DNA from 4 places in the Alteristakelama amylovorans genome. Region 4 is predicted to be linked to each of the others. Evidence: predicted binding sites of a transcription regulator. Region 4 holds the regulator's gene; each other region holds the start of a gene.
What was found. Region 4 encodes LexA, which represses DNA repair genes until DNA is damaged. Its sites were predicted from a motif close to GTTCCNCNCTTGTTCT; they were not measured.
Positions count from the first base shown of each region.

Region 1: the regulator LexA is predicted to act here: its motif matches at 6,140-6,155, upstream of recA (recombinase RecA).
Region 2: the regulator LexA is predicted to act here: its motif matches at 2,035-2,050, upstream of uvrA (excinuclease ABC subunit UvrA).
Region 3: the regulator LexA is predicted to act here: its motif matches at 2,572-2,587, upstream of U1702_RS14525 (ImuA family protein).

Region 1 covers NZ_JAXOJT010000001.1:1,103,672-1,111,272, forward strand. The annotation lists gene alaS (alanine--tRNA ligase) at 1-946, opposite strand, end outside; gene U1702_RS05445 (hypothetical protein) at 996-1,529, opposite strand; gene U1702_RS05450 (M24 family metallopeptidase) at 1,526-2,773, opposite strand; gene U1702_RS05455 (dicarboxylate/amino acid:cation symporter) at 2,773-4,080, opposite strand; gene U1702_RS05460 (glutathione S-transferase family protein) at 4,106-4,747, opposite strand; gene recA (recombinase RecA) at 4,978-6,051, opposite strand; gene U1702_RS05470 (DNA-3-methyladenine glycosylase I) at 6,191-6,748, shown strand; gene U1702_RS05475 (adenosine deaminase) at 7,103-7,601, shown strand, end outside.
Region 2 covers NZ_JAXOJT010000001.1:540,267-547,867, reverse strand. The annotation lists gene uvrA (excinuclease ABC subunit UvrA) at 1-2,024, opposite strand, end outside; gene U1702_RS02585 (beta strand repeat-containing protein) at 2,241-5,777, shown strand; gene U1702_RS02580 (DUF1993 domain-containing protein) at 5,924-6,427, shown strand; gene U1702_RS02575 (beta strand repeat-containing protein) at 6,633-7,601, shown strand, end outside.
Region 3 covers NZ_JAXOJT010000002.1:627,792-635,392, forward strand. The annotation lists gene U1702_RS14515 (DUF1989 domain-containing protein) at 1-319, shown strand, start outside; gene U1702_RS14520 (M3 family metallopeptidase) at 338-2,491, opposite strand; gene U1702_RS14525 (ImuA family protein) at 2,622-3,368, shown strand; gene U1702_RS14530 (Y-family DNA polymerase) at 3,286-5,187, shown strand; gene U1702_RS14535 (error-prone DNA polymerase) at 5,184-7,601, shown strand, end outside.
Region 4 covers NZ_JAXOJT010000001.1:1,743,036-1,750,636, forward strand. The annotation lists gene trpD (anthranilate phosphoribosyltransferase) at 1-36, shown strand, start outside; gene trpC (indole-3-glycerol phosphate synthase TrpC) at 33-815, shown strand; gene moaC (cyclic pyranopterin monophosphate synthase MoaC) at 812-1,279, shown strand; gene U1702_RS08705 (DUF1028 domain-containing protein) at 1,283-1,999, shown strand; gene U1702_RS08710 (PilZ domain-containing protein) at 2,074-3,009, shown strand; gene U1702_RS08715 (hypothetical protein) at 3,077-3,652, shown strand; gene U1702_RS08720 (molybdopterin molybdotransferase MoeA) at 3,657-4,841, shown strand; gene lexA (transcriptional repressor LexA) at 4,901-5,581, shown strand; gene U1702_RS08730 (GFA family protein) at 5,669-6,079, shown strand; gene U1702_RS08735 (hypothetical protein) at 6,280-7,320, opposite strand; gene U1702_RS08740 (ComEC/Rec2 family competence protein) at 7,435-7,601, opposite strand, start outside.

The DNA of each region.
Region 1 (7,601 bases), 640 kb from region 4:
GCAGATGCGCATGACGCATCGCGCGGCGCATGATCCGGCGCAGCACATAGCCACGCCCTTCGGCCGCCGGCAGCACACCATCCGCGATCAGGAAGCCCGACGTGCGGATATGATCCGCGATCACGCGGTGGCTCGCCTGATTATCGCCGGTCGTCGCCGAATGCGTCAGCGCGCCGCTCTCGGCGATCAGCGCCTTGAACGTATCTGTATCGTAATTGTCGGTCACGCCCTGCATGACTGCGGCCACTCGCTCCAGCCCCATGCCGGTATCGATGCTTGGCTTGGGCAAGTCGCTGACGATGACGTCGTTCTCTTGCAAATGCTGCATGAACACGAGATTCCAGATCTCGACGAAGCGGTCGCCATCCTCCTCCGGCGATCCCGGCGGGCCACCCCAGATATGGTCGCCATGGTCGTAGAAAATCTCCGAACATGGCCCGCACGGCCCATCCGGCCCCATCGCCCAGAAATTATCCTTGGTCGCAATGCGGATGATGCGTTCTGCGGGCAGCCCCGCGATTTTACGCCACAGGTCGAACGCCTGATCGTCGGTGTGATAGACGGTCGCGGTCAGCCGATCGGGCGACAACCCCCATTCCTTTGTCAGCAGCGTCCACGCGTGGGTGATCGCCTGCTCCTTGAAATAATCCCCGAACGAGAAATTTCCGAGCATTTCAAAGAAGGTATGATGCCGCGCGGTATAGCCGACATTGTCGAGGTCATTATGCTTGCCGCCCGCCCGCACGCACTTCTGCGACGACGTGGCGGTCTTGTATGGCCGTGTTTCCAGTCCGGTGAACACGTTCTTGAACGGCACCATGCCGGCATTCACGAACATCAGCGTGGGATCGTTGTGCGGCACCAGTGGCGCGGACGGCACGCGCGCATGCCCCTGCCCTTCAAAATAGTCGAGGAAGCTGCGGCGGATATCGTTGGTCGAGGTCATGGATGCGACTTAGGGACGCACGAGCGTTCGCTCAAGCGAAACGGTTCGATCAGGATGATTGCGTGACGGTCGTCGGGGTCAATGCTCCGAACAGCTTTTCGAGAACACCATCAAGCGAACCGAGAGCATCAAATTTACCGCGAGGTATGATCCGGTGGTTTGGCCGTTCAAACTTTATGCCATCAGCGTTCCCTTTGCTGTGTTTAGTCACGCTGAACTCACCAAGATCGGGCAACTTCACGCCGGGGCCTGAGCCAAACCAGAGAAACGATTTGAGCTCCAATTCCGGCGATACCACCATCCAGATAATGCAGCCGCTTGGCTTGTCCGCCAGCTTCAGGCTTACGCTCGTCCGCGCTGCCTTGCCTTCCTGCATCACCGATTTGAACTGAATATGCCGGATTATGCTGCCCCTGCTCATCACAAGGTCATACCCTCCAGCGTCGAACTCTGACCGGAGCACCTCGACATCGAAAATGCCAAGCTGCCAAAGACGCCGCAGCGCCTCGCCGACGAAGACGTGCTCCACGATTCTTTCGCGTAGGGTTGAATGAATATAGTGATGATCGAGCGCGACGGTCACCCGATCGGCTCCTCGATCGACCTCGGCGGCATGCTGAACCATTTCGGCCCAGTCGCCGTCATGTGAAAGCAATCCTCCAGCCGCACGCCGAATTTGCCCGGCAGATAAATCCCCGGCTCATTCGAAAAGCACATGCCCGCCGCCAGCTTCTCCCGTTCGCCCCGCACCAGGTTGATCGGCTCGTGACCGTCCATGCCGATGCCGTGGCCAGTGCGGTGCGACAGCCCAGGAAGCTTATAGTCGGGGCCATATCCCAGCGACGTGTAATAAGCCCGCACCGCGTCATCGACCGCCCCGGCAGACGCGCCTATCCTTGCGGCGGCAAAGGCGATGTCCTGCCCTCGCCGCATTTCGCCCCACACTTTGCGCTGCGCCGCACTCGGTCCCCCATGAACGAAGGTGCGCGAAATATCGGATTGATAATCATGCACCACCGCGCCGCAATCCATTAGCACGACCTCGCCCTTCGCCACCTTTTGCGGCTTGCCCGACCCGTGCGGATAGGCCGATGCCTCACCCAGAAGGATCAGGTTGAACGCGACCTCACCACCCAGCTTGCGCGTCGCGGCGGTCATCAGCGCGGCAATGTCGGGCGGGGTCATGCCGGTTTCGATACGCGGATACGTCCAGCGATACGCCGCCATCGTCACGTCCGCCGCCTTCTGCATCAGGGCGATTTCGGCGGGCGTCTTTATCATTCGACAACCCCGGATAACCGGGTTGGCGGAGACGATCCGCGCGCCGGGTAATGCGCGGGCGAGACCGTCGACGGCAAAATGTCGCACGGTTTCCTCGATCCCGATCGGGCGGTTCGCTAGCTTCTTCTCCCGCAGGAACTGGGCGATCAGCTTCAGCGGATCTTCATGCTCCTGCCACACCCGGATTTCCGCTGGGATGCCGAGCGATTCGCGGACCGACGGTTCCTCGAAGAACGGGGTGACGATCACCGGCTCGCCCTCTACGGGCAAAATCGCCGCCGTCAGACGCTCGCTGCGCCACCAGCGCACGCCGGTGAAATAGACCAGGCTCGACCCCGGCTCGATCAGCACCGCGCCGATGCCGGCTGCCTTCATCATCGCCTGTGACTTAGCAAGTCGGGCACGTCGTTCCCCGGGACTGATCGGCGTCGCATCCCCCACGATCGACTTCAGCGCCGACAGGTCCAGCTCGGCAGCGCGGACCACGGACGACAGCGCGAACGGGGCGCTCGCGCCCGCCGCCAGCAGTGCGCGACGCGACAGCATCAGGGTGCGGGCTCCACCTCTGGCTTCTCACCCGCCGACACGATCGTCGCCAGCACCAGATCGCCGATCACGTTGAGCACGGTGCGACACATGTCGAGGAAGCGATCGACGCCCAGCACCAGCCCGATGCCGGCGGGCGGCACCCCGACCATGCCCAGGATCAGCGCGATCACCGGCAACGAACCCGCCGGAACACCCGCCGTGCCGATGCCACCGAGGATGCACACCAGCATCACCGTAATCTGCTGCCCCAGTGTCAGATCGACGCCAAAAAACTGCGCGAGGAAGAGTACGGTCACCCCTTCGAACATCGCAGTGCCGTTTTGGTTCGCAGTCGCGCCGATGGTGAGGACGAAGCGGGCAACGCGCGGCGGCAGCTTCAATTTGGTTTGGGCGACGCGCAGCGAGGTGGGGAGCGTGGCGTTGGAGGACGCGGTCGAGAACGCCATCACGCTTGCTTCCTGCGTCTCCCGGAAGAACGCAATCGGGTTCTTCTTGGCGAGCAGGAGTAGCAGGATCGGGAAAACGATGAACATCTGCGTGCCAAGCGCCGCCAGCACCACGCCGACGAACGCCAGCAGCCGCACCAGCAATTCCCAGCCAAACAATGCGGCGAGGTTGAACATGAAGCAGAATACCGCGATCGGCGCGAGGCGGATGACGAGACCGATCAGCTTCATCGACACCTCGAACACGCCCTCGATCGCGCCTTTCAGCGTCTGGACGTGGGGCTTATCGATCGTCAGGAGGATGCCTATTCCGAAAAACAGCGCGAAGAACATGATGGCGAGAATGTCGTTCGCGGTCATCGCGGCGACGATATTGTTGGGTACGATGTTGAGGATCGCTTCGACGCCGCTGGGGGTCGCCGCAGTCTTTTCGAGGATCGCTCCAGCGCTGTCGCCCGACTGTGCTAGCATCCCCTGCGCCTCCGCCCGGTCCACACCCGCGCCCGGCTGAAACAGGTTCACCAGCGCCAGGCTGACGATGACCGCGATCGTCGAGACGAAGATCGTCAGGCCCAATGTGCGCAGCCCGACACGCTTGAGCGCACGGATTTCGCCCATTTCGGCGATGCCGACGACGAGTGCCGAGAAAAGCAGCGGAATGACCAGCATGAACAACAGGCGCAGGAAGATCTGGCCGATCGGCCCGGTGACATAGGTAGTGACCGTCTTGACCCAGGGCGCATCGGCCGAGGTGAAGTGGACCAGCATCCCGAGCGCCAGACCGAGTATGAACCCGCCCAGCATCTGCCATTGCAGTGTGGATTCGCGGTGTTCTTTGGTTTCCTCTGCGGTCGTCATGCTGGCCCCTTATATCCTTGTTGGCTCAGGCATAGGCATAGGGGCCGCCCTTGGCGAGCGCCGTCTGATAAGCGGGGCGGGCGTGGATCTTGTTGAGCCAGGCGATGGTCGCGGGGCGTGATGCATCGAGACCGGCACGGCTCCGTGCGGCTTCGAGCGGGAAGCTCATCATCACATCGGCGGCGGTGAAGTCGTCACCGGCGAACCACGGGCGGCTGGCAAGTTCCGATTCGATGTAATCGAGATGCACGTCGATCATCGGCTGAAGTTTCTTCTGCGCTGCCTTGCCGAACAGGGGAACGCGGGCGAGCACCAGCTTGACCAGCAAAGGTGGCATCAGCGACCCTTCCGCATAATGCAGGAACTGGCGATAACGCAGCACCGAATCACGGTGCGCGGATGGGCCAAGTTTACCATCGGCCTTCTCCACCAGATATTCGATGATCGAACCGGTTTCGGCGACCACCCTTCCCTCTCCGCTGCCAGCATCGTCGTCATCGATCACAGGGGATTTGCCGAGCGGATGGACCGCCTTCAGCTCGGGCGGGGCGAGCATCGTCTTCTTGTTCCGCTCATAGCGCTTCACCGCATAGGGCAGACCCAGTTCCTCAAGCAGCCAGAGGACGCGCTGCGAACGCGAATTTTCGAGGTGGTGGACGGTAATCATGGGCTGCCTCTCCGGCTTCTGGGTTGGCGAAGTTGACACATTTGGCGTGGTTGACAACCGTTTGCCTTACTGGCGCTCGCCGCAAATGCCCCGCACAGCGAACGCGAAAGACCCGGCGCGTGGGGAGCGCCGGGTCTTCCGGTGGGAGACTAGTCCCGTGACCGCCGCCGCCCATCAAGGTGCGGCGCGGCCCAAAATTCGGTTGAAACTCAATCCGACGACGCCAAGGCTTATTCGTCGTCGTCCTCGGCATCCGGCCCGGTCATCATCTCTTCGGCGACCTTGTCGGTGCGGGTGCGGATGGCCGCCTCGATCCGGTTGCAGATATCCGGATTTTCCTTGAGGAAGGTCTTGGAGTTTTCACGGCCTTGCCCGATGCGGATGCTGTCGTAGCTGAACCATGCGCCCGATTTCTCGACCAGCCCCGCCTTCACGCCCAGGTCGAGGATCTCGCCAATCTTCGAAATGCCTTCGCCATACATGATGTCGAATTCGACCTGCTTGAACGGCGGTGCGACCTTGTTCTTCACCACCTTCACGCGGGTGGCGTTGCCGACGATATCGTCGCGGTCCTTGATCTGGCCGGTGCGGCGGATATCGAGGCGAACCGAAGCGTAGAATTTGAGCGCATTGCCACCGGTCGTGGTTTCCGGATTGCCGTACATCACGCCGATCTTCATGCGCAGCTGGTTGATGAAGATAACCATGCAGCGCGAGCGGCTGATCGAACCGGTCAGCTTGCGCAGCGATTGCGACATTAGGCGCGCCTGAAGCCCGACATGGCTGTCGCCCATCTCGCCCTCGATCTCCGCGCGCGGCACCAGGGCTGCGACCGAATCGATCACCAGCACGTCGATCGCATTCGACCGCACCAGCGTATCGACGATTTCCAGCGCCTGTTCGCCGGTGTCGGGCTGCGACACGATCAGCTCATCGATGTTGACGCCCAGCTTCTTGGCATAGACCGGGTCGAGCGCATGTTCCGCATCGACGAACGCGGCAGTGCCGCCATTCTTTTGCGCCTCGGCGATCACATGCAGCGCCAGCGTGGTCTTGCCCGAGCTTTCCGGGCCGTAAACCTCGATCACGCGACCTCGCGGCAGGCCACCGACGCCGAGCGCGATATCCAGCCCGAGTGAGCCGGTGGAAATCGATTCGACCTGCATCGTCTCTTTCGAGCCGAGCTTCATCGCCGACCCCTTACCGAAAGCGCGGTCGATCTGTGCGAGAGCGGCGTCGAGCGCCTTCTGCTTGTCCGGAGAAAGGCCCATGGTTCCTTGGATCACCTTAAGGGAAGCTGCCATTGATAGTCTCCGTCGCTAAAGGCTTTCGGCCAGTCGTTCAATGCGGTTCACCGCCTTCATTTGCATTGCGTATGCCATTTGTTCCGATAGAACAAGTGTGGAACGATCTTTTTTTGTTCTCACGATATCGGAGCGTGAAATGAGCGAACGAACGCGATGCCGCTGGGCCGGGAACGACCCGTTGATGATCGCCTATCACGATGAGGAATGGGGCGTACCGGTACGCGATTCCCGGACGCTGTGGGAAATGCTGATGCTCGAGGGATTTCAGGCAGGCCTGTCATGGTCGATCATCCTGAAGCGGCGTGAGGGCTTTCGTGCGGCGTTCGCGGACTGGGATCCGGCAAAGGTCGCTGCATTCGACGACGCCGATATCGAGCGTCTGATGGCGGACCCCGGCATTATCCGCGCGCGGGCGAAGATCGTGGCAACGATCAACGGCGCGCGCATCTTCCTGGCGATGAAGGATGCGGGCGAGGATTTCGGCGATTGGGTGTGGGCGCTGGCGGGCGATGCACCGGTGAAAGGGGATGGCGTCACCCTGCCGGCACAGACCGCGACGTCCGAATCGGTATCGAAGGCGCTGAAGGCGCGCGGGTTCAAGTTCGTGGGACCAGTAATCGTTTATGCGTGGATGCAGGCGGTGGGAATGGTGAATGACCATAGCGTCGGCTGCTTCCGGCGGTTAGCGGTTTAGCTTTGGCTTTCGCTGTTTTTCGGAGACTGGATCAGCAACGTCTCGCACAGACAGTCGAGTAGCAAGGTGCCAAGGTCCGAGGGCGCATCTGCATATGAGGCGCGCTCGTAAAACTCGTGAGCCGAGTACCCAATGCCGAATGCGCTCAACTCAATATCGAATTCTGTGGGGTATATTCGATAGTCGGAAGTCGTGGTCATGACGATTTTCTTCGCTCGACCTGACCGACCGAGCAAGGGGAATTCGTAACGTGAGTATAGGCTGGCACTGCTTACGCCGCCTATGGTGCCTCCCTCCCCCCTATGGCGAGGGAATTGAGTTGCCCTGCCCCGCCATTCGCGCGATCTTCCCGGCATGACCAATCTCGACGCCTTCATTACCCGCCTGCCCAAGGCGGAACTGCATCTGCACATCGAGGGGAGCCTGGAGCCGGAACTGATGTTCGCGCTGGCGAAGCGGAACCGGGTGGCGATTCCGTTCGACAGTGTCGAGGCGGTGCGGGCGGCATATGAATTCAGCAACCTGCAAGATTTTCTCGACATCTATTATGCCGGGGCGGACGTGCTGCGGGTCGAGCAGGATTTTTACGATCTGGCGGATGCCTATTTCGCGCGCGCCGCCGCCGATGGCGTTGTGCACACGGAGATTTTCTTCGACCCGCAAACGCATACCGATCGCGGCATTCCGCTTCAGGTGGCGGCCGACGGATTGCTGGCGGCGATGCGCGATGCGGAGGCGCGGCATGGGTTGAGCTCGAAGCTGATCCTGTGTTTTCTGCGCCATCTGGACGAGGACGCGGCGTTCGCCACGCTGACGGCGGCGGAGCCGTGGCTGGACCGCATTACCGGCGTCG
Region 2 (7,601 bases), 1.2 Mb from region 4:
GTGAAGGTGCCGAGCGGGATGCTGGCGGTGACCCCGTTCAGGTTGTTGGCGGTGGCATTGTGAACGGTGAGCTTCTTGCCGGTGCCCTTGCGGCGCTTTGCGGGCAGCGGGACTTCGCGGCGGCCGGAGAGATAGTCGGCGGTGATGCTGTTTTCGTTGGCGAGGACTTGTTCGAAGCTGCCGTGCGCGACGATCTCGCCGCCGTGGACGCCCGCGCCCGGCCCCATGTCGATGACGTAATCGGCGGTACGGATCGCGTCCTCGTCATGCTCGACCACCAGCACGGTGTTGCCGAGATCGCGCAGGCGGCGGAGCGTGGCGAGGAGCATGTCGTTGTCGCGCTGATGCAGGCCGATGCTGGGTTCATCGAGGACGTAGAGCACGCCGGAGAGGCCGGAGCCGATCTGTGACGCGAGGCGGATGCGCTGAGACTCGCCGCCGGACAGCGTGCCGCTGGTGCGGTTGAGGTTGAGGTAATCGAGGCCGACATTGTTGAGGAAGCCGATGCGTTCGTCGATCTCCTTGAGGATGGCGCGGGCGATTTCCTGTTGCTGGCCGGTGAGCTGATCGGGGAGCGCGGCGAACCAGGCGAGCGCGTCGGTGACGGAGAGTTTGGTGACGGAGGAGATGTCGCGCATGGCGACCTTGACCGCGAGGGCTTCGGGCTTGAGGCGCGCGCCTTCGCAGGTGGCGCAGGGTTGGCTGGCCTGATATTTGGACAGCTCCTCGCGCATCCACGCGCTCTCGGTCTGGAGCAGGCGGCGGTTGAGGTTGCCGATGACACCCTCGAACGGCTTCTTCACGTCATAGGATTTGCGGCCATCGACGAAGGTCAGCGTGACCGGCTTGCCGCCGGTGCCGTGGAGGATGATGAACTGGACTTCGCCGGGCAGGTCTTTCCACGGCGTGTCGAGCGCGAAGCCGAATTCGCGGGCGAGGCTGCCGAGGACTTGCATGTAATAGGGCGATGGCGGGTTGGATTTGGCCCAGGGGACGACCGCGCCCTTTTTGAGGGAGAGGTCGTGGTTGGGAACGACGAGGTCTTCGTCGAACACCATCTTCTCGCCGAGGCCGTCGCACGCGGGGCATGCGCCCTGCGGGGCGTTGAAGGAAAAGAGGCGCGGTTCGATCTCGGCGATGGTAAAGCCGCTGACCGGGCAGGCGAATTTCTCGGAGAAGACGATGCGGTTGTCGGGGAGGCCGGCGTTCTTCATGCCCTTTACGGGGGCAACAGGTTCGGCGGTTTCGGTGCGGAAGCTTTGGGGGGCTTCGTTGACGCGGCTCGACGTCAATGCCTCGACCGTCGTGTCCACGAGGTCGACATAGGCCAGCCCTTCGGCGAGTTTCAGCGCCGTCTCGAAGCTTTCGGCCAGGCGGGTAGCGATTTCGCCACCGACGACGAGGCGGTCGACCACCACTTCGATGTCGTGCTTGTACTTCTTGTCGAGCGCCGGCGCTTCCTCGATCAGGTACATCTCGCCATTGACGCGGACGCGCTGGAAGCCGGCGCGCTGCCATTCGGCGAGTTCCTTCTTATACTCGCCCTTGCGACCGCGCACGACGGGGGCGAGGAGGAGCAGGCGCGTGCCTTCGGGCAGCGTCAGGACGCGGTCGACCATCTGGCTGACCGTCTGCGCGCTGATCGGGAGGCCGGTCGCGGGGCTGTAGGGAATGCCGACGCGCGCCCATAACAGGCGCATGTAATCGTAGATTTCGGTGACGGTGGCGACGGTCGAGCGCGGGTTGCGGCTCGTCGTCTTCTGCTCGATGCTGATTGCGGGGCTAAGGCCCTCGATATGATCGACATCGGGCTTCTGCATCATCTCCAGGAACTGGCGCGCATAGGCGCTGAGGCTCTCGACATAGCGCCGCTGCCCCTCGGCATAGATGGTGTCGAAGGCGAGGCTCGACTTGCCGCTGCCTGACAGGCCGGTGATGACCGTGAGGGTATCGCGCGGGATATCGATATCCACGCCCTTGAGATTATGCTCGCGTGCGCCGCGGACGGAGATGTGAGTCAGCATGCGGTAAATTGTTCCAGATTTGTTCCTGATCCGCAAGCGGAGCCGAGGCCGACGCAGCGAAAAGGCGAAATGGGAAGCGGGACGGCTCGGCGCAACCCGGACCGCATTTCGCCTCCGGCGCGCACCACCTGTCGAAAAGTGCAGGTTTGTCATGCATTTGAAGCTGGCGTTTGAGACAGGGGGGGATAGAGATGGGGTTTTCGATAAGGGGCGGAAATGGCTGTTATCACGGGTACGTCGGGCAACGATTACATCCAGGGCACCGAAGGCGACGATACGATCAGCGGCGGCGAGGGCGATGACGTCATCTTCGCCAATGGCGGCGCGGACAAGGTGAAGGGTGACGGTGGAAACGACTACATAGTCGGCGGCGTCGGCGACGACGACCTCGATGGTGGCGACGGTGATGACGAGATTTCCGGCCTCGAAGGCAATGACATCATCGCCGGCGGCGATGGCATAGACAAGCTGCACGGGCGACAAGGCAACGACGTCATTTCCGGGGGAGCCGGAGCGGACGAAATCAACGGCGATGGGTTCGTCAGTTCGGTGGATGATGGGGCCGATCATCTGAGCGGGGGCGAGGGCGACGATCGAATATCGGGCCACGGGGCCGACGACACGCTATATGGAGACGGAGGCAACGACACGCTTAGGGGCGGCCACGGTAGTGACATACTCGACGGCGGCGATGGCGATGATCGGCTGAGTGGATATGGGGAGGAGGGCTATGGTGTCGACAGCAGCATCGATGCGCTTTCCGGAGGCGCGGGCAATGACTGGCTGACCGTCGGATATGGCGACAGCGCGGATGGCGGCGTCGGCAGCGACACGATCTACCTAGATTTCTACAGTGGTTCCGCGGGCGTTTCGGCCGATTTGCGTCAACTCGCGAATAACGGCTCGATTCAGATCGGCGGCGGGACCATAACGAATGTGGAACTCGTCGCAGGAATCAGCCTGACCGCCTTTGACGACGTTATCGTCGCCGGTCCGATCGCACCCGGGGTGGTGGGGATATCAATCAGTGGTTGGGGCGGCAACGATCACCTGACGGAAAGCGCCGGCACCGATACGATCTACGGCGGGGACGGTGACGACGTCATTATCGGCGGCACGGGATACAATGCTGCGGTTTACCCATCGACGGATCGTCTGATGGGAGAGAGTGGCAACGATACCATTTACGTACGCGACGATGGCGCCCTGGTGTCGGGCGGCTCTGGCGACGATACGGTTTATGGCGGAGCCGGGGCTGATGAGATCAGCGGGGACAGTGGCCAGGATCAGCTGTTTGGCGGCGGTGGCAACGACGGAATCTCGGGCGGGGATGGCGATGACCGCATCGAAGGTGGTGACGGCAACGACACGCTGGTCGGCAATCGCGGCAAGGACGATTTGAGCGGTGGTGACGGCGACGATACCATCTTCGCCGGCAACAATCAGGTCGATGACAACGAAACCGATCGGATCTTCGCTGGCGCCGGAGCAGACACGATCTGGGCGAGCGCGGGTGACACGATCGATGGCGGCACCGGGCTGGACACGCTGCATCTCTCTGCGCGGCTGACACAGGCAATATCCGCCGACTTCACCGCGGGATCTGTCACGATCGCCGGGGGCAGCATCAGCGGAATAGAGGCTATTCCCCAGCTGCTCCTAAGCGATGCCGATGATTGGTTGGTGCTCGGCTTTAACGGTGCTGCGGGTGGTAGTCAAATCGATGCTGCGGGCGGCAATGACTTCGTTGTCGGAACCGCTGGCAGCGACCGCCTCAGCGGCGGCACCGGCGACGACGCGCTCGACGGCGGGGCTGGCAACGATACGCTGCTGGGCGGCGAGGGCAACGACCTGTTGATCGCCGGCATCGGCGCGGACATGCTGCGCGGCGGTGCGGGCAACGACCGTTATTGGGTAAGCGATGCGCGGGCGCAGATCGTCGAAGCGGACGGGGATGGCAGCGACGAACTCGTCCTCGGCGTATCCTATGTGCTGGGTGCCGGCATATCGATCGAGTTTGTCAATCTGAGCCTGCGTCCCGCGTCGCAGACGTCGAACGACAATGCGATCGATTTCACCGGCAATTCGTTCGTCCAGCGGATCGACGCGACCGACGGGGTCAACGTGATCCGGGGCGGGAGCGGCGGCAATGTCATTCGCGGCTTTGGCGGTAACGATTCACTCTATGGCGAAGGCGGGTTCGACGAGTTGCTGGGGGGTCTGGGCGACGACATGCTCGACGGCGGCGACGGCGAGGACATGCTGGATGGCGGTGCCGGGGCGGATCAACTGCGTGGCGGTGCGGGGGTCGATACGTTCGTCTATCGGCTGGTCACGGATTCGACGGTCGCCGCGAGCGACCGCCTCCTCGATTTCCAGAATGGCATCGACCGGATCGACCTGACCGCGTTTCGCGTCGGCGTCATCACGCTCGTCAATTCCGGGGCGTTCGCCACCGCGACGATCGAAACCGATCAGGGCACGATGCAGCTCACCTCCGACACGGCATTCGCGCTGAGCGATTTCGTGCTGGGCGAGCGTGCGTTCACTGGCAGCGCCGGGGCGGACAGCCTTGCCGGCGGCGGGATGAACGACAGTTTCGACATGTCGCAGGGCGGTGACGACTCCGTCAGTGGCGGGGACGGCAACGACGCCTTCTTCTTCGGTGCAGCGCTGACCGCGGCAGACACGGTCGATGGCGGCGCGGGCACGAACGATCAGCTCGGCTTGCAGGGAAATTACACCGGCGCGAACGCGCTGACCCTTGGCGCGAACACGATCGGCGGGATCGAGCTGATCGGGCTGCTGGGCGGTGCGGGTAATGGTTACGCGATCACCACGGTCGATGCCAATGTCGCAGGCGGACAGGTCCTCACAGTGTTCGGCACCAATTTGGCGGCGGGCAACGCCTTCACCTTCAACGGGTCGGCGGAGACCGACGGGTCGTTCCGCATCTATGGCGGTGCGGGGACCGACAATTTCACCGGCGGCGCGCAGAATGATGGCTTCTGGTTTGGCCCCGGCCGTTTCGACCCGAGCGTCGATCGGGTGAACGGCGGCGGCGGGAATAACGACCAGCTGGCGCTGGACGGCGATTACACGATCACGCTCGACGGCGCGGCTATTCAGGGGATCGAGACGATTACGTTGCAGGCCGGACCGGCAAGCGACCGCAACAGTTTCGACATCACCGTTGCCGACAGCTTTGTCGGCGCGGGGCAGCAGGTCACGATCTTCGGGCTGCTTGCCGTCAACGCGATCCGCATCGACGCCAGCGCCGAGCTCGACGGCAGCGTGCGCGTGTTTGGCGGGCAGAGCCACGACACGATTATCGGCAGCGCGGGCGACGACCGGCTGTTCGGTGGTGCCGGGAGTGACTCGCTGATCGGCGGGGCGGGCAACGACGTCTATGTCTATGACGCGGTGAGCCAGTCGACCGGGCTGTACGGCGATGGCATCCAGCTGCTCGATGGCGACAAGATCGACTTCAACTTCACCGTGGCGGGTGTCGCAACGACCGTGGTGGGCGGCACGCTGGGTGGCGATTTCGACGCCGATTTGGCCGCCGCGATCGGTGCAGGTCAGATGGGTGTGGGCGAAGCCGTGTTGTTCCGGCCCGATGCGGGCATTTATGCCGGCACCAGCTTTCTGATCGTCGATGCCAATGGCGTGGCCGGGTATCAGGCGGGTCAGGACTATGTCATCGGGCTGATCGGCAACCCTACCGACCTGCCCCCCGATCCGTTCGTTTGAGACAGGCGGGGCAGAAGGTCGGTCGCTGACCCCGCTTCCCGAGCGAGAAATTGGGGCGATGTGCACTGGTTGCGAGTGCCCTTCGGTCATTGAACGCGCCCTGCCCCACCCCATTTGCGGTGCGTATCATCCTGGGGAGGCCGCTTATGCCATCGCTTTACGACGTCGCCGTTCCGCCGCTCATCCGTTCGCTGACCGCGATGTCGAAATTTCTGGAGAAAGGCCGCGTATGGGCCGAGGAACAGGGGCTGGACGAGGCGGCGCTGACCGAGGCGCGGCTGTACCCCGACATGGGTCCGCTGACCGCGCAGATCCAGCGCGCGACCGATTCCGCGAAGTTCGTGGCGGTGCGTGTGGGCGAAGCGGAGAACGTCCCCTTTCCCGATGAGGAAGTGACGATCGCCGAATTGCAGGCGCGGATCGAGAAGACGATCGCGTTCCTGAAAGCCGTGCCGCCGGGGAATTTCGAGAACCGGGAGGATGCGGCGGTGGTGCTGAAACTGCCCAACCGCGAACTGAACTTCACCGGCGCGAGCTATGTCAGCGCGTTTGCGCTGCCGAACTTTTATTTCCATGTGACGACCGCCTATGCGCTGTTGCGGATGAAGGGCGTGCCGGCGGGGAAGATGGATTATATGGGGGCGGCATGAGGCAAGTTTGAAGCAGCGCGCATCGCGTTTGCCGCTGAAAAACTTGGAGACTCTTTGGCGGATTTGATTTTATGACGAGCGTGGAAGGGGGCATCGCGTCAATGCGCGAAGGGGCTGCCCTTGCCTGGAGCACGCCCGGATGCCGTCAATCATTCCCGCACGTCCCCCCCGTCCAACGACGGTTACCGCCACCTACACGCAGGCATTGACGGGGACACCGACCGCGACCGTCGCGGCCGACCAGATCATCTTTGGCGGTGGGTTTGATGCGGTGGGCCAACATCCGGGTATTTACTTCAACCCCAGCTATGGCAGCCCGCTCGTCCATCTGGTCCATTATTATGACTATGACTGGACGCTCGAAAATGCGGGCACGATCTGGAACACATCAACGCAATATACGAGTACGGCGGTCTGGGTGGACAGGCTGGTCAATAGCGGGCTGATCGTTGCCGAAGTCGCGATTCCGTGGATCGGCGAGGGCTATACGCATTTCGGAAGCACGTTCGGCGCGTTCGTTCTGGGCGGCGGGCCGATGTATTCGGTTGCGATGAATAACAGCGGCAGCATCTTTGCGCTTGCGACGGGTGGCAACGCATTCGGCGTCTATTCGGAAGCGGTATATCGGACCTTCGTCAATTCGGGCCTGATCGCCGCCCAATCCAGCTATAGCCCCTCTCCATCGACCAGCGGCGGTGCCTGGGGCGTCCGCCTGACGAACGGGGCCACGCTCATCAACGAGGCGGGCGGGCAGATCCTGGCGGAAGGCCCCAACGCCAATGGCGTTTTCATCGGTCGCGGATTGAATTTCCAGTCGCCTCCAACGCCGCAGGTGATCAATTACGGATTGATCGAGGCCGTATCGACCGACCCCGGCATCAGCTCGCGCGGCATATACGCTGCCAGCAACGGGCTGGAGTTGATGGAGATCGAGAATGGCGGCACGATCCGTGCGGATATTGCGATCTACGCGCCGTCATCCTCCCTCGGGACATTCACGACCAGCTGGCAGATCAATGTCCAGACCGTCCGCAACCTGACCGGCGGGGTGATCGAGGGGAGGATCGAACTGCATCTGGGCGCAGACGTGCTGATCAACCAGGGAACGATCACCGGAACGATCGACATGGGCGACGGCGACGACCGGATCGACAGCACCGGCGGGACGATCAAC
Region 3 (7,601 bases), on a different contig from region 4:
GTGCTCAAAAGACACGTTCCGCATCATTTATGGCGATACCGATCCGCATCGCGGCTGTTTCGGCAACCTCGTCGCAGCGCTTGAGACTTATGGCATCGGCCCCGACGACATTCCGGTCGCATTCAACTGCTTCATGAACGTGCCGGTGGACGGAACGACGGGCGAACTGCGCGTTGATCCGCCATTGAGCAAGGCCGGCGACCGCATCGTCTTCCGTGCGATGGACGACCTCATTATCGGCCTCACCGCCTGTTCGGCGCTTCAGTCCAACAATGGCTCGTTCAAACCGATCGACTGGGAGGTAACGCCGCCGGAGTAACCCGGCGGCGCCAATGCCTCACTCCGACGGAAAACCGCGACGCTTGAATAGCGCCTTCACGTCCGGATCGCGGCCCCGGAACGCCCTATATGCTTCCTTGCGATCCGTCTCGTTGCCGGTGGCGAGCAGCACGGTGCGGAACTTGTCGGCGGTCGCCTTGTCCCACACATTCCCCGTCGCCTCGAACGCCGCCCAAGTGTCGGCGTCCATCGTCTCCGACCATAGGTAGCTGTAATAACCCGCCGAATAGGCGTCCGACGAGAACAGGTGATTGAACTGCGGCAACCGGTGCCGCATCACGATCTCTTTCGGCATCTTCAGTTCCGCCAGCGTGTCCCGTTCGAATGCATCGGGGTCCGCCACCGGCGTCTCACGGTCGTGCAGCTTCATATCGACGATTGCTGACGACAGATATTCGACCGTGTCGAACCCCTGGTTGAACGTATTCGCCTTCTGGATCTTGTCCACCAACGCCGCCGGGATCACTTCGCCGGTCTTGTAATGCTTGGCATAACGGTTGAGCACATCCGGCGTCAGCAGCCAGTTTTCGTTCACCTGGCTGGGATATTCGACGAAATCACGCGGCGTGCCGCCCAGTCCCGGATAATAGACATTGCCGAGCAGGCTGTGCAGCGCATGGCCGAATTCGTGGAACAATGTCGATGCATCGTCGATGCTGATGAGCGTCGCTTCACCCGCGCCGCCCTTGGTGAAATTGTTGTTGTTCGACGCCAGCACGATATTTTCACCGCGCAGCCCCGAACGGCTGCGATAGCTGGTCGCCCACGCTCCCGAACGCTTGCCCGCACGCGCGAAATTGTCGAGGTAGAAGACCCCGACGGTCTTGCCCTCGCGGGTCACTTCAAACGTGCGGACATCCGGGTTGAACACGGGAATCGTGCCGGTATTCTCCTTGAACTGCAGATCGTAGAGGCGTCCGGCGGCGTAGAACATGGCGTTGACCATGTTGTTCAGCTCCAGATACGGCTTCACTTCGCTTTCATCCAGATCGTACTTCGCCTTGCGGACCTTCTCCGCATAGAAGCGATAGTCCCAGCCCTCGATCTTGATCTTGGCACCTTCCTTATCGGCCAGCGCCTGCATGTCGGCGACTTCCTCCAGCACGCGGGCGCGGGCGGCGGGCCAAACGGACATCATCAGCTTGCTGGCATTGGCGGGCGTCTCCGCCATCGTGTCGTCCATGCGATAGGCGGCGTGGTTCTTGAACCCCAGCACCACCGCGCGTTCCTGCCGCAGCTTCAGGATGCTGGCGATGATCGCATTGGTATCGTTCGCGTCGCCGTTATCGCCGCGATTGATATAGGCGTTGTACACCTTCTCGCGCAGGTCGCGGCGGGTCGAGTACATCAAAAACGGCTGCATCGACGAACGCGTGTTCTTGACCGCCCATTTGCCTGCCTGGCCGCGCGCCTTCGCCTCATCCGCCAGACTTGCCTTGAAGCTGTCGGACAGCCCCGCAAGCTCGGCTTCGCTGGTCAGGATGATCGCGGTTTCCTCGTCTGCCAGCACGCGCTTGCTGAACTCGGTATAGGCTTTCGACAGCTCGCCGTTGATGCGCTTGATCTCGCCCTTCTGCGCTTCGTTGAGAAGCGCGCCCGAGGTCACGTAACCGCGATAGCTGCGTTCGAGCAGGCGCATCTGCTGGGGATTGAGGCCGAGCGTCTGGCGCTTGTCATAGAGCGTCTTGACCCGCGCGAACATCTTGGGGTCGAGGCTGAGTTCGGTCGAGAAAGCCGACAGTTTCGGGCTCCATTCGGTGGCGATCTTCTGCACCTCGGGCGTGGCGAGGTTGCTGGTATAGACGCCCCACACCGGGAACACACGGCTGAGCGACGTGGTCGATTTCATCGGCGCTTCGATCGTGTTGGCAAAGGTCGGCGCTTCGGGGTTGTCACGGACCTTGGCGAACTCCGCGCGTGCCTCGGCCATGCCCGCCTCGAACGCGGGACCGAACATTGCGGGGGTCACCTTGTCCCACTGCGGCACCCCGTCGAACGGGCCGGGCCATTGTGCCAGCATCGGTGCGGCATCGGGAGCAGGGGTGGCGGCCTGGGCAGGGGCGGACGCGGCTTTTGGCATGGGTTGAGCCTGTGCATTGACGGAAAGGAGCGAGGTGGTGGCGAGCAGAATCGCGCCGGAAACGGGCTTCATCGGAATTCCCTAAAACAGGTGTGATAGCAGGACGATACGCCTCTGCGGTCAGGATTGGCAAGTTGACTCGGACGAAAATTAGAACAAAATAGGAACAATCATCCCGAGTCGATTTGTTGAGCACCCCGTTGTGGCCGACCCTGCCGTCATCAGCCAGTTGCGTGAGACGCTGAATGCGATCCAGGGCAGTGGATATCGCCGCCGTCCGGTGTTGCCGTTCGGGTTGGACAAGATCGACACGCGGCTGACCGATGGCGGGCTCAGGCTCGATGCGTTGCACGAAATCGCCGGCGACACCGCCGATCTGACCGACGATGCCGCCGCCACCCTGTTCGTCGCGGGGATTGCGGCGCGGGCATGGGGGCCGGTTTTATGGGTGGTGCGGCGGCGCGACCTGTTCGCACCCGGCCTGTATCAGGCGGGACTGGCCCCGAAACGCGTGCTTTATGCCGAGGCGGCGGACGACGCAGAATTGCTGGCGATCATGGAGGAAGGGCTGCGCCATCGTGGCCTGGGCGCGGTGGTGGGGGAGGCGCAGCGGGTGGGCATGCCGGCGACGCGGCGGCTACAATTGGCGGCGGAGGGCGGGCGCACGATCGCGCTGCTGATGAAACGCCATCCGCGTTACGCGGGCGACCCGCTTGGCGCGCCCTCCGCCGCCGTCACCCGCTGGCGCGTGGCCTGCGCACCCTCGACGCCATTGCCCGTGGAGGGGGTGGGCCGCGCCCGCTGGCGACTGACGCTGGCGCGGCAAAAGGGAGGTGAGGGTTTTCAACAATTGGTGGAGGCGTGCGATGAAACGGGTCGCTGCGCTCTTCCTGCCCGACTGGCCCATCGAAAGGCTGCGGCAGGTGGAGCGAACCGCGAAGCAGCCTGAGCGGCCATCCGATCTGGCAGTCCTCGCATCGATCGAACCGTTGCGGGCGGCGGCAGCGGCTGAGCAGGTGCATGCCTGTTCGGTGCCGCGCGGCGGCGGCTGGCGACCGGGCGCGAAATGGGCGCGAGCGGAACGCGACGCACAAATTGCCGCGCTGCCCGCACATCAGCGCCCATCCCGGCGCGAGTTGGGGCGGCGCGACGAGGCAGCAGGCAATCCCTTTCGCCCAATGCAATCGGACGAGGTCGGCAAGCAGATTCCGGCGGGAAAGCCGGACAAGCCAGCGCGCGTTGCCGTCACGCCACCACCACAGCCTGTTCAGGGCGGTTTGGTCACTACGATCCGTGAGGGCAGCCGTATCGTCATCGCCGCCGCCTCTGCCGAAGCGCGTGCCGCCGGAATCCGATCCGGCATGCCGGTCACTCAGGCACGAGCACAAGTGTCCGGCCTCGACATCCGCCCCGCCGATCCCGATGGCGATCTCGCCGTACTCAACGCGCTGGCGCTGTTCGCCGCGCGGCGCTGGTCGCCGATCGTCGCGGTCGAGGGAACGGATACCTTACTGATCGACATCACCGGCACCGCACATTTGCACGGCGGTGAAGCGATGATGGCGCGGCGGATCGTCCGGCTGCTCAGGCGGCGGGGCTATTCGGCGCGGATAGCGATTGCCGACACGGTCGGCGCGGCATGGGCGCTCGCACATCATGGCCGCGATCCCGTAAGCATTCTGTCGGCAACCGAGCAGGCAAAGGCAATCGCTGCCTTGCCCATTCCTGCCCTTCGCGCTGACACAAAATCAGTCGAACTTCTCCGCCGGCTGGGCATCGACACGATCGGCCAGCTTGCCGCAATGCCGCGCGCACCCCTCACCCGGCGTTTTGGCGCAACGCTGGTGACGCGGCTCGAACAGGCGCTGGGAAGCTTGCCCGAACCGCTTGCCCCGGTGATTCCGCGCGAAGCCATCATGGTCGTGCGCCGTTTCATCGATCCGGTGGCGACGGCCGAGGGGATCGCGCACTGGATCGGCGCGCTCGTCCCCGAACTCTGCGCCGCGCTTGAGAGCGAAGGGCTGGGCGCGCGCGCAGTCGAGCTGGTCGCGGATCGCGTGGACGGCGTCCCGCAACGCATCCGCGTCGGCCTCGCCCGTGCGACCCGCGACCCGATGCATTTGGTTCGCCTGATCGCGCGGCGGATCGAGGATGTCGAGCCCGGCTATGGCATCGACGCCATCACCCTCTACGTCCGCCGCGCCGAACCACTCACCGCGCAACCATTCGACGAACGGTTGGATGAGGATACCAAGCCCGACCTGGCCCCGCTGGTCGATACGCTGGCGACCCGGATCGGGCTGGCACGGCTGTCACGACGGCGTCCGGTCGAAAGCGACGTCCCCGAACGCAGCGTCGCCCGCGACGGCGTGCTGGATGCACCGGCGCGGCGCGGCGCAAGACTGAAACCCGGCGATGTCGGCCAGCTCGATCGCAGTACCGTGCCTGACCCGTGGCGCATCGACTGGCCCCGTCCGGTGCGGCTGTTGCGGCAGCCCGAACGGCTCGATCATGTGCTGGCCGCGCTCCCCGACCAGCCGCCACGCCGCTTCACCTGGCGCGGCAGCGTCATCCACGTGATGCACGCCGATGGCCCCGAACGCATCACGGGCGAATGGTGGCGACGTGCGGCGGAGACGCATGCCGTGCGCGACTATTTTCGCGTCGAGGACGATGCAGGCCGCCGCTACTGGCTGTTCCGCAGGGGGGATGGCGAACGCGGCGTGACCGGCGATCTTAGCTGGTATCTGCACGGGCTGTTCGGATGAGTTACGTCGAGCTTCAGGTGACGACGCATTTCTCATTCCTGCGCGGCGCGTCGGCACCCACACAGCTGTTCGAATATGCCGCGTTGATGGGCTACTCCGCGCTCGGCGTCACCGATCGCAACTCGCTCGCCGGTGTGGTGCAGGCGCTGTTTGCTTGCGACGAACTTGCCAAGCAGGGTGTGACGATTCGCCCCGTCACCGGCTGTCGGCTGGACCTTGTCGATGGCGCTTCATTGCTGGTCTGGCCGGAAGATCGCGCCGCCTGGAGCCGCCTCACGCGGCTGATCACGCTCGGCAAATCGCGTGCCGATCCGCAAGCTGGCGAGAAGGGGAAATGCTTTCTCTACTGGGAAGATATTTCCACCCATTGCTCAGGCCTGGTTGCCGCATTGGTCCCACGTGGCGTCGATGGCGACCTGCAGTGGATGGCCGACCTGTTCGGCGCACACGGTCATGTTTGCCTCACCCATCAGCGGCGCCCGGGCGAGGCTGTGCGCCTGTACGAAACATATGAAACAGCGCATCGCTATGCCCTGATGCCGCTCGCCACCGGCGACGTCCTCTATCACCATCCCGATCAGCGTATGCTTCAGGATGTCGTCACCGCAATTCGCAACAAATGCACAATCGATGAACTTGGTTTCAGGCGTGAGCGCAATGCTGATCGACACCTTAAATCGCCGGACGAAATGCTACGCCGCTTTGCGCATTACCCTGATGCGTTGCTTGCCAGTGAAGCGATCACCGAACGCTGCGCCTTCTCACTGCGCGACCTGAACCATCAATATCCGGAAGAGGAAGTCCTGCACGGCCAGTCGCCGCAACAGGCGCTGCAAAAACTGGCATGGAACGGCTTGCGGCAACGCTTTGGCGGTAAACCTTCACAGGCACATTGCGACCTGCTGACCCACGAACTCGGACTGGTCGAGCAGATGGACTATGCACCCTATTTCCTGACCGTGAACTCGATCGTGCAGTACGCGATTAGCCAGCAGATATTGTGTCAGGGCCGCGGGTCCGCTGCGAATTCTGTCATCTGTTTTGCGCTTGGCATCACATCGATTGATCCGGTCAAGCACCAGTTGCTGTTTGAACGCTTCATCAGCACCGAGCGTAAGGAGCCGCCCGACATCGACGTCGATTTCGAGCATGAACGGCGCGAGGAAGTGATCCAGTGGATCTATGACAGCTATGGCCGCGATCATGCCGCGCTGACCGCTGTCGTCAGCCGCTTCCGCTCGCGCGGCGCGGTGCGTGAAGTGGGCAAGGCGCTGGGCTTGCCCGAAGACCTGACCGGCGCGCTGGCGAGTCAGGTCTGGGGCTGGTCGAACGAAGGCGTGCCCGACGCGCATGTCGCCGCGCTTAATCTCGACAATAGCGACCATCGGCTGGCGCTGACGCTGGAGCTGTCAAAGGCCTTGCTCGGCACGCCCCGGCATTTGTCGCAACATCCCGGCGGTTTCGTGCTTACGCGCGATAAGCTGCACGACCTGATTCCGGTCGAACCTGCCGCGATGGTCGATCGTCACGTCATCGAATGGGAAAAGGTCGATCTCGAATATCTGGGCTTCATGAAGGTCGATATTCTCGGCCTCGGCATGCTCGGCTGCCTGCGCCGGTCGTTCGACTTGCTGGCCAAACACAAGAGCATATCGATCACGATGGCCTCCCCCGTGATGCAGGAGAATGACGAACCTACATTCAGGATGATCCGCAAGGCCGATACGCTGGGCGTTTTCCAGATCGAAAGCCGGGCGCAGATGTCGATGCTGCCGCGCATGAAACCGATCAACTTCTATGACATCGCGATTCAGGTCGCGATTGTCCGGCCCGGCCCGATCCAGGGCAACATGGTTCATCCTTATCTGAAGCGACGGCAGAATCCGCATCTGGTCGATTACCCCTCGCCCGCGCTCAAAGCCGTGTTGAAAAAGACGCTGGGCGTGCCACTGTTTCAGGAACAGGCGATGCAGGTAGCGATCATTGGAGCCGGTTTCCCCGCGAGCGAGGCCGACCGGCTACGTCGCGCCATGGCGACGTTCAAATCCACCGGCGGCATTGGTGAGTTCGGTCCCAAGCTGCTCGCCGGCATGCGCGCGAACAACATCAGCGACGAATTTGCGCAGCGGCTGGTCGCGCAGATCGAAGGGTTCAGCAATTACGGCTTTCCCGAAAGCCACGCCGCCAGCTTCGCCAAGATCGCCTATGCCTCGTCATGGATGAAGTGTCGGCATCCGGATGTGTTCTGTGCAGCCTTGCTCAACGCACAGCCGATGGGTTTCTATGCCCCCGCGCAGATCGTGCGCGACGCGCGCGGGCATGGCGTGGAGGCGCTGCCGGTGTGCATCAACGACAGCGGTTGGGATACGCGGATGATCCCCGGCGGGCCGAATCTGCGGCCGCGCGCTGCAGGG
Region 4 (7,601 bases):
AACGCCCTGCTCGACTGCTGGATCGCGGCGGCATGAACACGCTCGACAAGATCCTCGGCGTAAAGCGCGACGAGGTGGCGGCCCGCAAGGCCGCAACCCCGCTCTCCGCGCTGTCCGAACGCGCGTTCGCGCAAACACCGCCGCGTGGTTTCCGCGCCGCGCTCGATGCCAAAGCCGCGACCGGCTACGGCCTGATCGCGGAGATCAAGAAGGCCAGCCCGTCCAAGGGCCTGATCCGCGCCGATTTCGACCCCGCCGCACATGCCCGCGCCTACGCGGCGGGTGGTGCCGCCTGCCTCTCCGTCCTCACCGATGCCGAGTTCTTTCAGGGGCATGAGGATTATCTCATCGCTGCCCGCGCCACCTGCAACCTGCCCGTCCTGCGCAAGGATTTCATGGTCGATCCATGGCAGGTGATCGAGGCGCGCAGCATTGGGGCCGACGCGATCCTCATCATCGTCGCCGCGCTCGACGACACCCAGATGGCGGAGATCGAGGACGCCGCCATCGGCCTCGGCATGGACGTACTCGTCGAGGTCCATGACGCAGACGAGCTCGACCGCGCCCTCGCGCTCAAATCCCGCCTGATCGGAGTCAACAACCGCAACCTCAAGGACTTCAGCGTCTCGTTCGACCGCACCTATGAACTGGTCGGCAGCGCGCCCGCCGGTTGCACCTTCGTCGCCGAATCCGGCCTCACCACCCGCGCCGATCTCGACGCGATGGCCAAACACGGCGTCCGTTGTTTCCTGATCGGCGAGGCGCTGATGCGGCAGCAGGATGTCGAGGCCGCAACGTGGGCGATGATCGGGTGACCGACCTCACCCATCTCGACGAAACCGGGGCCGCGCGCATGGTCGATGTCGGCGCCAAGGCGGAGACGCAGCGTCAGGCCATCGCCACCGGCCGCATCGCCATGTCGCCGGAAGCCGCCAGCGCGATCCGCGACGGGCTGGTCAAGAAAGGCGACGTTCTCGCCGTCGCGCGCGTCGCCGGCATCATGGCGGCGAAGAAGACCGCCGACCTCATCCCGCTGTGCCACCCGCTCGCGCTGACCAAAATCACGCTCGACCTGACTCCCGACACAACCGGCGTCACCGCCACCGCCACCGTCGCGCTGACCGGGCGCACCGGCGTTGAGATGGAGGCGCTCACCGCCGTCTCGGTTGCGCTGCTCACAGTCTACGACATGGCGAAAGCGCTCGACAAAGCCATGACGATCACCGGCATCCGCCTGCTGGAAAAGACCGGCGGCAAGTCCGGCGCCTGGACCGCCTGAACGATGCACCGCGCGACACCCCTCACCGGCCTCGCGCTTGCCCTGTTCCATGCAACGCCCGCCGCCGCCACCTGGACCATCGTCGCCGTCGATCCAAAGACCGGCGAGGTGGGCAGTGCAGGTGCCTCGTGCACGCCGTTCGTGGCGGGGGTCGTTCGCCTCGTGCCCGCTCGCGGCGCGATCGTCGCCCAGGCCGCGAGCAACATGCAGGCCAAGGCGGATGGCGCCGCGATGATCGCCGACGGCAAGGACGCCGCCACGGTCGTCGCCGCGATCAGCGACCGTCGCTACGACACCAGCGCGCCGGAACAGCAATATGGCGTCGTAACCCTTGCGGCGAACGGCCGGCCCTCCGCCGCCGCCTTTACCGGTGGCGAGACCGCCGAGGTGCGCGGCCACCTGACCGCCCGCGGTGTCGCCGTTCAGGGCAACATGCTCGTCAGCCGGGCCGTCCTGACCGCGACCCTCGCCGCCTGGCGCGCCGCCGAACGACGTGGTTTGCGGATGGCCGAACGCCTCCTTCTCGCACTCGAGGCGGGCTCGCGCGCAGGCGGTGATGCACGGTGTGGCGTCAAGACCGCGCAATCCGCCTATCTGGGCGTGGCGAAGCCCGACGATGCGCCGGATCGCCTCAGCCTGCGCATCGTGGTGTCGACAGCGCGCGAGGATTCCACGAACCCCGTCAGCGAAGTGCGCCGTCGCTTCGACAAGGGTGGTTAATCCTGCCTCCACCGCAAAAGCTTAACGATTGTTGACACCTGCAACCCCATTGTTCCCCAACATCTGGGGGCAAAATGACCAATCCGGCACGTTCGGCGATCTTTTCGCTTTCAACCGATCTCGACTCCCCCTCCCCCCCGGGCGCGGCTGACGAAGCCGCGCCCGCGCTGCTTCGGTTGGCCGATGGCGACCAGGATTGCTTCGTCCATCGCATCACCTCCACCACCGCGACGCTCACCGTCACCGGCCCCGTCGACCACAATGCGCGAGCGACGATCGAGCTCCCCTTCGGCCTCAGCGCAGAGGGCGCAATCACCGGTCACGATCCCGCCGCGCTTGCATTTCGCTTCGACACGCCGGTCGATGTCGTCGGCGCACTCGCCCGTTGTCTCGCCGCGCAGACCGCCGATCAGCGCCAGATGCCGCGTATCGAATTGCGTCAGCGGCTGTGCGTCCGCCATTCGGGCCAAGTCGACTTCGCCTGGACCCGCAACCTTTCCCCTGCCGGCATCGGGGTCGAAACCCGCGCCGCGCTCACCCCCGGCGAGCTGGTCGAGATCACGCTCGACGGGCTGCGCCCGATCCAGGGCGAAGTCCGCTGGATCGAACGCGGTCAGGCCGGCATCGCCTTTGGCGAGGAAATGGGCTGGCAGTTGCTCATGCCATGGCTGCGCAAGATCGCCACCGGCCGCCCGACGCCCGCCGCCGAATCCACCCCCTCGACGCTCGGCGCGGTCAAGAATGCGTTGCGCCTCGACATCGCCACCCATGTCCGTTCGGGCGTCAGCTGGTGGAATGCCCAGCTCAACACGCTCAGCAGCGGTCTGGTCGAGTTCGAGAGCGCGACCGAATTCACGCCGCTGTCGTCGCTGTGGCTCTCGCTCCCGGAAATCGGCGGCTGGCCGATCCGCGTGCTCGAATGCCATGGCGCCCGGCACGTCGCCGAATTCCGCGTGCCGCTGCGCCCGCACGAAATGGCCCTGCTGGCGGAGACGACGCGGGGGCGGTGAGACGCCAGAACCAGTAGCGTCGGCCCTTTCGCTTCGGCATGATGCACCCGCATACCCGGGGGCCGCCATGTCATTGAATGAGTTTATCCTTGCTTTCATCGGCGTCATCATCGGGCTTGGCGTAGCCGATCTGCTGACCAGCTTTCACAAGCTGCTGCGCGCAGGATCGCGCGTGAAATGGGATTGGCTGACGCTCTTCTACGCGGTGCTGATGCTCTATTCGATGATCGTTTTCTGGTGGTGGCAATTCGGCTATCCCGGTGCGGGTCGGACGCTGACCACCGCGGACTTTCTGCCGAAATTTGTGTTCCTCGCGATCAGTTTCCTGATGGTCGCCGCTGCGTTGCCCGACGATCTGCCGGAGGAAGGCGTGATCGACATGCGCGCCTTCTACCTCGCGTCGCTGCGCCATCGCTGGGGTTTGACCGCCGCCAGCCTCATAATGTCGAGCGGCACAAGCGCCTATTATATCGTGGGGGCGGCTCGCTGGGACCGATTGCCGGGGCAGGCATTGGTGCTGGGCAGCGTCATCCTGGCGTTGCTCGCAACCCGGATTCGCTCGATCTGGTTTCAGGTGCTGGCAATCGGGTGGATTTTTGGCGTGACAAGTTGGTTCAACATGTTCCGTCCGATCGGCCCCTGATACGATGCCCCCCCTCCTCTCCGTCGCCGAAGCCCAGCGCCGCCTCCTTGCGCTCGCCCGACCCGTGGCGACCGAACGTGTCGCCCTGCGCAATGCCGCCAGCCGCTGGGCCGCCACGCCCGTCACCGCGCTGCGCACCCAACCCGAACTGCCGCTCTCCGCGATGGACGGCTATGCGATCCGCTTCGCCGATATGCCCGGCCCGTGGCAGGTGATCGGCGAGAGCGCCGCCGGTCGTCCCTTCGCCGCGTCCATCGCCGCGCATCAGGCAGTCCGTATCTTCACCGGAGCCGCGCTCCCGCCCGATGCCGACACGGTGCTGGTGCAGGAAGAAGCGCTGCGCGATGCCAATCTGCTGATCCTGAACGGCGAAGGTCCGGACCATGCCGGTCGCAACGTCCGCCCGGCGGGTCTCGACTTCACGCAAACCGAAACCCTGATCGAACCCGGCGATCGCCTCACCCCCGCGCGCATCGCACTCGCCGCCATTGCCGGACACGCAAGACTACCCGTCCGCCGCCGCGTCCGCATCGCCATTGCCGCCACCGGCGACGAACTCCGCCCGCATGGCGAGCCGCTCGCCCCCGGCCAACTCCATGAGAGCAACGGCGTCATGCTTGCCGCGCTGCTTGCCGACCTGCCGGTCGAGATTATCGACCTCGGCATCCTGCCCGACCGCCACGAAGCGCTTGCCTCCGCCTTTGCCGCCGTCACCGCCGACATCCTGGTCACCACCGGTGGCGCATCGGTCGGCGATCATGATCTGGTCCGTCCCGCACTCGAAGCCGCCCGGACCCAAATCGACTTCTGGCGCATCGCGCTGCGCCCCGGCAAGCCGATGATGGCCGGACGCATGCGCGATACCGTGGTCCTGGGCCTGCCCGGCAACCCCGTTTCGGCGTTTGTCACCGCATTTGTGTTCGTACGCCCGCTGGTCGCACACCTCTCGGGTGCAGCGGACCCGCTGCCCCGAACCACCCGCGCGATTCTCGGTGAGCCGCTTCCGGCCAACGGCCCGCGCGCCGATTATCTGCGCGCCGCCCACCGCGACGGTTGCGTCGTCGCGGCGGCGATCCAGGAAAGCTCGATGCTCCGTACCTTGGCCCGCGCCGACTGCCTGATCGTCCGCGCGCCCCACGCCCCGGCGGCGGTTTCAGGCGACTCGGTGGAAATCCTGCATCTCGCTTGACACAAGCGAAGAACAAGGCGTAAACGTTCCGCGTCTGTTCTGGAACAAGGGAACGTCCGATGCTTACCCGCAAGCAGCATGAGCTGATCTGCTTCATCGCCGATCGTCTGAACGACAGCGGCGTGTCCCCCTCGTTCGAGGAGATGAAGGAGGCGCTCGACCTCAAGTCGAAGTCCGGCGTCCACCGCCTGATCTCGGCATTGGAGGAACGCGGCTTCCTCCGCCGCTTGCCCAACCGCGCCCGCGCGCTCGAAGTGCTGAAGATGCCCGAGCGTGCCGATGCGAAGAAGGCGGCACCGACATTGGTGGCAAAGGACAATGTCGTGGCGCTGACCCGTCCGGCTGCGCGGCCCGCCAACGACGTGATCGAAATCCCGCTCCACGGCCGCATCGCCGCCGGTGTGCCGATCGAGGCGATGGAGGGATCGACCATGCTCCCGGTCCCCGCCGCGTTGCTCGGATCGGGCGAACATTATGCGCTCGAAGTCGCCGGTGACTCGATGGTCGAGGCCGGGATTTTCGACGGCGATTATGCCCTCATCCGCCGTCAGGAAACAGCCCGCGACGGTGAGATCGTCGTGGCGCTGATCGAGGATAGCGAAGCGACGCTCAAATATTTCCGCAACGAAGGCAGCATGGTGAGGCTCGACCCCGCCAACCGCGCCTACGACCCCCAGCGCTATCGCCCCGATCAGGTGCGTGTGCAGGGCAAGCTCGCCGGATTGCTGCGCCGCTATTGATCTTCTTAGCCCCTCCCCTTCAGGGGAGGGGTTGGGGTGGGGCCTGTCAGCACAGGCCCACGTCAGCGAAGTGTCTAGGAGACCCAAATGACCATCGCCGGTGGCTGTCACTGCGGCGCGATCCGCTACCAACTTACCGGTGAACCGCTCCACGGCGGTCAGGCGCTGTGCCATTGTTCCGATTGCCGCCGCGCATCGGGCGCGCCGATGGTCGGCTGGGCGATGTATCCCGAGGATGCGCTGACCGTCACCCAGGGCAGCCCGCGCGAATATGCCTCGTCCGACCATGGCCGCCGCTGGTTCTGCGAAACCTGCGGCACCGGCCTCATCTACCGCAACGACCAGAATCTCCCGGGCCTTGTCGACATCCAGGCCGCGACCCTCGACGACCCCGACACAGTGGCCGCGGTCGCCCATATCCAGACCGCCGAACGTGTCGGCTGGATGAAGAACGCGCACGATCTGCCCGAGTTTTCGCGCTTTCCGGGAATGGAATGACCGCCGCCACAAGTGCGGAAGTCATATCATTCTATAACGTGACGACATCACTGATTTTCTCGTCACCCCGAGCTTGACCCGGGGTCCCGCTTTTTCGACCGGTCGCCATTAGCGGGACCCCGGGTCAAGCCCGGGGTGACGGTCGTTAGTTCAAGCTGAAGTCATCATGCTTCAGCTGCGGAGCGCGGCCTGCGTCGTCTCTACTGTGGACGATCCCAGCAGGGCGGGTTCGCGCAGCCATAGATGCCGTCCTCCCCGCCAACGCGCGGTGTCTTGCGCTGGGCATCCTCCCGCGCCTTTGCGTCGCGCCGGTCCTGCTCCTCGCGGGCACGCGCGTTTCCGCCGGATCCGCCGCCGCCATCGTCGCCGCCCCCGGCGCTGGGCGCATAGCCGTCTCTACCCGACACGCCTGAACTCGAACTCGAACTCGACGACGCGACCGCCGCGACAACGACAAGCCCGACCAGCGCCGCGATCGCCGCACCCTGACCCGGTGTGCGCAGCCCCCGGCACCCGATCAGCGTGTCCTGAAACTCGATGCAGGAGAATTTTCCGTCGGCCACCCGCACCCGCACATGCCCGCGCGCGCCGCCGACATAGGAAAAATCGGCATTGAGCTGATAGATCGAGGTGCTGAGCGTCGTGACCCGCGCGTTGCGAATGCTTCCGCGTGCATATTCATTGATCGCCCAGCCGCGCGAATCCGCTGCCACCAGTTGATCGAGATACTGGTTGATCCGGCCCCAATCGGGCGCCGCCGGGCGGGCGACGGTCCGCGCCGCCACAGTCGGAACCGGCGCAGCGGGAACGGTCCGCGTCGGTGCCGCCGCCCATCGCTGTTGCCATACGGGCCGAACCGCAAGCCGCGCGGTCTGGTTCATCCGCCGATATCCCGCGCTCGCGTCCAGATAGACGATGTTCACCGGCGCGCCCGAATAATATTGCGACACCTCTGTATCGAAATCGCGGAACGTGTCGGATCGCGTGAAATAGCGGTCCTCCACCGCGATGACGATATCGCCGCGTTGAAGCCCGGTGAACGGACTATTCCGCGCATCCCTCACCTTGAACCCTGCGACCCCGTCGCCGTAGCGATAGACGGCGGTCTCGAAATCGGCACCGATCGAGCCGATGTCGTCATCATCGGCAGTCGTCACCTGTGGCGACGCCAGCACCGGCAATGAAACCACCGGCATGGCCAGTAACGACGCCGCTGCAAGCAGATGCGAAATCCCGCGCATTTCCATACCCCCAAGAATCACGCCGCGATCGCCCCATTTCGACTTCACAAAGATTCCGCTCCATTGGAAATATAGCAACGATTTATTTGCGCGGCGCAGAACGGCAACCGCGTCTCACCGCTCTCGCTTCGTCACCGGCTTCGGCGGCATCACCCTCTCCGGCGTCAGCCACGGATGCGCCGCCCCCGCCCGCCGCACCGTCCGGACCTCCGGCGTCGCCGATAACGTGATCGCCACCCCGCCGGTTTCCTGCAAAAACAGCCGGTCCAGCTTCAGCCATT